Regions from separate parts of the Bradyrhizobium sp. AZCC 1678 genome, predicted to be linked through region 1. Evidence: predicted binding sites of a transcription regulator. Region 1 holds the regulator's gene; each other region holds the start of a gene.

What was found. Region 1 encodes PhoB, which activates phosphate uptake and scavenging genes when phosphate is short. Its sites were predicted from a motif close to TGTCATNNANCTGTCAT; they were not measured.
Region 2: the regulator PhoB is predicted to act here: its motif matches at 972-988, upstream of phnF (phosphonate metabolism transcriptional regulator PhnF).
Region 3: the regulator PhoB is predicted to act here: its motif matches at 1,248-1,264, upstream of V1294_RS24245 (DUF47 domain-containing protein).

The regions. Positions count from the first base shown of each region.
Region 1 is NZ_JAZHSE010000001.1:1,295,624-1,297,883, forward strand. Features, by position in the region: gene phoU (phosphate signaling complex protein PhoU) at 1-448, shown strand, start outside; gene phoB (phosphate regulon transcriptional regulator PhoB) at 460-1,161, shown strand; gene V1294_RS06100 (protocatechuate 3,4-dioxygenase) at 1,175-1,753, opposite strand; gene V1294_RS06105 (tripartite tricarboxylate transporter substrate-binding protein) at 1,761-2,260, opposite strand, start outside.
Region 2 is NZ_JAZHSE010000001.1:3,602,457-3,604,716, forward strand. Features, by position in the region: gene phnE (phosphonate ABC transporter, permease protein PhnE) at 1-101, shown strand, start outside; gene phnF (phosphonate metabolism transcriptional regulator PhnF) at 208-936, opposite strand; gene phnG (phosphonate C-P lyase system protein PhnG) at 1,050-1,523, shown strand; gene phnH (phosphonate C-P lyase system protein PhnH) at 1,525-2,130, shown strand; gene V1294_RS17030 (carbon-phosphorus lyase complex subunit PhnI) at 2,133-2,260, shown strand, end outside.
Region 3 is NZ_JAZHSE010000001.1:5,090,556-5,092,815, reverse strand. Features, by position in the region: gene V1294_RS24255 (branched-chain amino acid ABC transporter permease) at 1-193, shown strand, start outside; gene V1294_RS24250 (branched-chain amino acid ABC transporter permease) at 195-1,163, shown strand; gene V1294_RS24245 (DUF47 domain-containing protein) at 1,306-1,950, shown strand; gene V1294_RS24240 (inorganic phosphate transporter) at 1,965-2,260, shown strand, end outside.

The DNA.
Region 1 (2,260 bases):
GGTTGCCACCGATCTGGAGCGGATCGGCGACCTCGCCAAGAACATGGGCAAGCGGGTTGCCGCGCTGGAGAACGATTTCCAGCCACTGAAGCTGATCCGCGGCCTCGAGCACATGACCGATCTGGTGCAGTCGCAGGTCAAGTCGGTGCTGGATGCCTATGCGGCGCACGACCTGCCGGCGGCGATGGCGGTCTGGAAGGGCGACGAGGAAGTCGACGCCATCTGCACCTCGCTGTTCCGCGAACTTCTCACCTACATGATGGAAGATCCGCGCAACATCTCGTTCTGCATTCATTTGATGTTCTGCGCCAAGAACATCGAACGGATCGGCGACCACGCCACCAACATCGCCGAAACCGTATTCTACATGATCGAGGGACAGCAGATGCTCGACCAGCGCCCCAAGGGCGACATGACGACGTTTGCGACCACGATACCGAATAGCTGAGGGATACAAGAATGAGCGCGCGCATAATGGTGGTCGAGGACGAGGAAGCGCTGACCACGCTGTTGCGCTACAACCTCGACGCTGAAGGCTATGACGTCGAAACCGTCGCCCGCGGCGACGACGCCGATACGCGGCTGAAGGAGCGCGTGCCGGATCTCGTCGTGCTCGACTGGATGCTGCCGGGGCTGTCAGGCATCGAACTCTGCCGCCGCCTGCGCGCCCGGCCGGAGACCAAGCAATTGCCGATCATCATGCTCACGGCACGCGGCGAGGAGAGCGAGCGGGTGCGGGGCCTGGCGACCGGCGCCGACGATTACATCGTCAAGCCGTTCTCGGTGCCGGAGCTGCTGGCGCGGGTGAAGGGCCTGTTGCGGCGGGCAAGTCCCGAGCGGCTCGCCACCGTGCTCACCTATGGCGACATCGAACTCGACCGCGAAAAACGCCGCGTCGCGCGTTCGGGCCGCTCCATCGATCTCGGCCCGACCGAGTATCGCCTGCTGGAATTTTTTCTCGAGCATCCCGGCCGCGTCTTCAGCCGCGAGCAGTTGCTCGACAGCGTCTGGGGCCGCGACATCTATATCGACGAGCGCACCGTCGACGTCCACATCGGCCGCCTGCGCAAACTGCTCAACCCGGGCCGCGAACAGGACCCGATCCGCACCGTGCGCGGCGCGGGGTATGCGCTGGATGACAGGTTTGCGAAGGTGGAGTAGGGCGCGACCGAAGTCAGCCCCGCGCAAGAACGATATCGAAATTCAGAACGCGATGGTCTGCTCCATCTTCCGATGGAAGTGGCTCTGCAATCAGCAGATCGGGACGCAGCGCAGCGTTGAGCAGCCTGTCGCAGGCATTGAGCGGCTCGCCGGGAAAATACATCTGGGTGATCAGCCGCTCGAATCGGCCGTGAACTTCGAAGTGGATATGAGGCGGGCGCATCCAATCTGGACCTGCGGGATAAGCTCCAGGCTTGACGGTTTTGATCCGATAGACGCCGTCGTTATCAGATAGAATGCCGACGCAACCGACAAAGCGTGGATCGAGCGGCGCGGGATTGAGGTCGTTGGCATGCACGTAGCGGCCAAAAGTGTTGGCCTGCCAGATCGTGACGGGTACCCCGCGAACGGGTTCGCCGTCGAGATTGAGCACCCTCCCTGTGACCTCGATGATTTCTCCCTGCGCACACCCTTCGAAACCCCTGACCGAGGTCAGGTCGGCTTGTGAGGCTGGCGTCTGCCCGGTCGGGAAGTAGGGACCGAGAATCTGGTCCGGTGTCCGGTGCAGCCGCGTGCCCGTTGAGTTGTCCATGACCCCCTCAATCTTCTGGCGTAAAGCCGGAGGCCTGGACGATTGGGCCCCAGCGGTCGAAATCGGATTTGATCAGTTGCGCAAATTCCTTCGGCGTTTGGCCGGCGGGATCTACGGAAAGCTTGGCCAAGGCCGTTTTGAAGGCGTCGGTGTTCACCACCGCGCGGATCGCCTCATTGAGGCGGTTCACCGTTCCGGCAGGCGTATTTGCCGGAACGAAGACGCCAAACCACTCGTTGGCTTCCAGCGCGGAATATCCGGCCTCCCGAACCGTCGGCACATCGAGAAGCAGCGGGGATCGTTGCGATCCAGTTGTCGCCAGTGCCCTTATGGCGCCGGATTGCACATGCGGCAGTGCAGTGCCGATTGGATAGATCGTAGCGGCGATTTGACCGCCGATCAGATCCTGAATGCCGCCGGGGCCGCCATAGGGCAGATGCACGAATTCGAACCTGCCCGCTTTGGCCAGGCTCACGCCGGTGAAGTGCAGCATCGACCCGGCCGCCG
Region 2 (2,260 bases), 2.3 Mb from region 1:
TCTCGTTCCTGATCCTGATGATTTTGGTCGCGGTCGCCGCGATCGACTGGATCTCGGGCAAATTGCGCTTTGCCATCATCGGACAGCGGGCAATCGCGTGATGAATCCGTAACTCAGTGGGGTGGGCAAAGCGAAGCGTGCCCACCATCTTTCCGAATCTTTGGCATAAAGGGTGGGCACGCTTCGCTTTGCCCACCCTACGAGCTGTCAACTATTCTCCACCAAAAACTCGACGCGTTCCGCAGCAAAGCGCGAACGCTTGGTCGTCAGCGGCTCGCCGCCGGTATCGACGTCGGTGCTGTCGACCACGAGCACGGGACGTCCGAGCGCGAGGTCCAACCGCGCGGCGTCGGTCGCGTCAACGATACCGGCGGTGATCCGGGTCGACGCACGGCGAAAATCCCGGATACCGTAATGCGCCACTAGCTTGGTCATCGAACGCACATTGGCAAACACCTTCCCGGCGTTGGGAAAGCGTTCGGCCGAAAGCCAGGTGGTGCTGACGCAGATCGGCGCGCGGTCGGCTAGCCGCACCGATTCGATCCGGATCAGGGGTGCCCCGGTCTTCAGTCCGAGTTCCCGCGCCAGCTCGCGCGTAGCGGCTTCCTCGGTCGCGTCGATGAATTGGCCGCGCGGCTCGCGGCCGCCGGCGCCGACGATTTCGGAAAACCGCGTTCGCGAGTGCAGGGGGTAGGCGAGGCGCCGGGTCTCGACATAGGTCCCGCTGCCGCGCTCGGCGCGCACCAGGCCGCGTTCAGCGAGCGTGGCGAGCGCTCGGCGAACGGTGTGGCGGTTGACCCGATAGGTTTCGGCGATCTCCATCTCGCCCGGCAGCTTTTCGCCGCCAACAAAGCGGCCGTCGGCGATGCCGCGTTCGATGCCGTCGGCGACCTGCCGCCACAGCGCGACGCCGGAGGGCGTATCCTGGATGCTCATGGCGTAAAGCGGGCCATCTGGAAAAATCACCTCATTGTCACGAAATCGTCATGGCGCTTCGTTATCAAGTTGTCTAGTATCATAGACAACTTGATTCCGGCAAGGCCGATATGATGGTGAGCGACGAAAGTATGGAAAACAAGGGTGGCGGGCAGGCGCGGCGCAGGGCCGTGATGGCGGTGCTGGCTCATTCTGCAACGGCCGACATAGAAGGGCGTCTCGGAATGGTCGCGTTGCCCGCGCACGAAGACCTGCGCGCGCCCGAGAATGGGCTCGTCATGGTGCGCGGCCGCGTCGGCGGCGACGGCGCGCCGTTCAATCTCGGCGAAGCGACAGTATCGCGTGCCGCGGTGCGGCTGTCGACCGGCGAGGTCGGTTTTGGCTACACGCTCGGCCGCGATCGGGAGAAGGCCCGGCTGATCGCGCTTTGCGACGCCATGGTGCAGTCGGCTGAGCTTGCTGGCGCGATCGAAACCCAGGTCGTTGCACCGCTGCGTGCGGCGATGATCGAAAAACGAAACCGCAAGGTCGCAGAGGCCGCGGCAACACGGGTCGATTTCTACACACTGGTGCGGGGTGAGGGCTGACATGACGAGCGTTGCCGAACTGCCCGCAGGATTTGCCGACAAGGTGTTGTCGGCGCAATCGGTCTTCCGTTCCGTGATGGATGCGATGGCGTGTCCGGGCAGCGTCCAGCGCGTCCAGCTTGCAGCGGGCGGGCCTGATACGATGATGCGTGGCGCCGCCGCCATCGCGCTGACCTTGTTCGACCACGATACGCCGGTCTGGCTCGACGGCCGGATGTCGGCCGCAGCTGATGTCGCCAAGTGGCTCAAGTTCCACACCAGCGCGCTGGTCGTTGTGGATTCGTCGATCGCCAGTTTTGCATTGATAGGCGATCCGCAGAGCCTGCCGGCGCTCGATCGCTTCGCGTTCGGCAGCAATGAATATCCGGACCGTTCGACAACGCTGATCCTGCAGGTCGAGAGCCTGACGGATGGCCCCGTGGTCGAGCTGCAGGGCCCCGGCATCGACGGCTCGGCAGCGCTTCGCGCTTCAATCCAGCCGCGTGATCTGTTCGAGCGGTTGGCCATAAACGCCGCACTGTTTCCGCGCGGCATCGATGTCGTGCTGGTTCATGACGATTCCATCGTCGCCATACCGCGCACGACGCGGCTCGTGAGGGGAGGCTGACCATGTACGTTGCCGTCAAGGGAGGCGAGCGCGCCATCGAGAATGCCCACCGTCTGCTGGCGCATGAGCGGCGCGGCGACCGTGATGTTCCCGAACTGTCGCTGGCTCAGATATCCGAGCAGCTTTCGCT
Region 3 (2,260 bases), 3.8 Mb from region 1:
CGTGGTGTTCGCGGTGGTGGTGATCGGCGGCATGGGATCGATCATGGGATCGATCATCACCGGATTTGCACTCGGCGTGATCGAAGGATTGACCAAGTATTTTTATCCCGAGGCTTCCAACACCGTGGTGTTTGTCCTGATGGTGCTGGTGTTGCTGGTGAAGCCTGCGGGACTGACCGGACGGGCGGCCTGACATGAGCGCATTGACTGACGACACACTGCCGGTAACGCCGCGCGCGATGCGCGACGAGATGATGGTATTCGCGGCGATGGCGGTGCTGCTGGGGCTGGTGCCGCTGACCGGCATCTATCCGTTCTTCGTGATGCAGGCCCTGTGCTTCGCGCTGCTCGCCTGCGCGTTCAACCTGTTGATTGGCTATGGCGGCCTGCTGTCATTTGGCCACGCGATGTTTCTGGGAACTGCGGGCTACTGCACGGCGCATGCGCTCAAGGTCTGGGGTGTGACGCCGGAAATCGGAATTCTGGTCGGCGTCGCCGGCGCTGCCGCGCTTTCGGTCGTGACCGGCTTCATCTCGATCCGCCGGCAGGGCATCTACTTCTCGATGATCACGCTCGCGCTGTCGCAGCTCCTTTACTTCATCTACCTGCAGGCGCCGTTCACCCATGGCGAAGACGGCATCCAGGGCATTCCGCAGGGCTATCTGTTCGGGATATTCAATCTCGCCAAGCCCACGGTGCTTTACTACGTCGTGCTGGCCGGTTTCCTCGGCGGCTTCCTCCTGATCTACCGCACCATCAACTCGCCGTTCGGCGAGGTGCTGAAGGCGATCCGCGAGAACGAGCCGCGCGCGATCTCGCTGGGTTACAAGACCGACCAATACAAGCTGCTCGCCTTCATCCTTTCCGGAACCATTGCGGGCTTTGCCGGTTCGCTAAAGGTGTTCGTGGCGCAGAACGCCTCGCTCACCGACGTGCACTGGACGATGTCGGGTGAAATCGTGCTGATGACGCTGGTCGGCGGCCTCGGCACCATTTTTGGGCCGGTCGTCGGCGCCTTCGTCATCATCGCCATGCAGCAATATCTGGCCGGGTTCGGGCAGTGGGTGACGGTGATCCAGGGCGTCATCTTCGTCGCCTGCGTGCTGACCTTCCGCCGCGGCGTGATCGGCGAGATCGCGCATTATTTCCGCCGATCCCTGTAAAACGGCTGGTTTTGGCGCCTCACAAAGCAGTGGATGACCCGGTTGCCGGGTCGCCTCGTGGCGCGCTTTTCCCTCGAATGGTCTATGACAGTTTTGTGACAGGCCGCCCGGGCGGCCATTTCTGAGTGACGGAAAAATGCCCATGCTGCGCTGGTTTCGTGCCTTTTTGCCCAAGGAGGAGCGGTTTTTTGAACTGTTTGCCCGCCACGGCCAGACGGTCGTGCAGGGCGCGCTGGCGCTTCAGGACATGCTGCGCGGCGGCGACGAAACACCGGTGTTCTGCCAGCGCGTCAACCAGTTCGAAAATGACGCCGACGGCATTACCCGTGAGGTGCTGACGGCGGTCCGGCGCACTTTCATTACCCCGTTCGACCGCGGCGACATCAAGAACCTGATCACGGCGATGGACGATGCGATCGATCAGATGCAGCAGACCGCGAAGGCGGTGGTGCTGTTCGAGGTCCGCACTTTCGAGCCGCCGATGCGCGAGATCGGGACGCTGCTGGTCGAGTGCGCCAATCTGGTCGGTCGTGCGCTGCCGCTGATGCAGTCGATCGGCAACAACGTCGCGATGCTGAGCGCCATTACCGAGGAAATCGGAAAGCTGGAGGGCCGCATCGACGATCTCCACGATATTGGATTGAAGGAACTGTTTCTCAAGCATCGCAGCGGCAACTCGATGGATTTCATCGTGGGCGCCGAGATCTACAAGCATCTTGAGAAAGTATCCGACCGCTTCGACGACGTCGCCAATGAGATCAACTCCATCGTGATCGAACAGGTATAGGGCAGGGCCATCACGTGGATGCCACCCTCGCTCTTCCGGTTCTGGTCTTCCTGATCGCGGTCGCGCTGCTGTTCGACTTCCTCAACGGCTTGCACGACGCCGCCAATTCGATCGCAACGATCGTGTCGACCCGGGTGCTGCGCCCGCAATATGCGGTGCTCTGGGCCGCCTTCTTCAATTTCATCGCTTTCCTGGTGTTCGGGCTCCACGTCGCCAATACGATCGGCACCGGCATCATCGAACCTGATATCGTCGATGCCACCGTGATATTCGCGGCACTTGTGGGCGCCATCGTCTGGAACCTGATTAC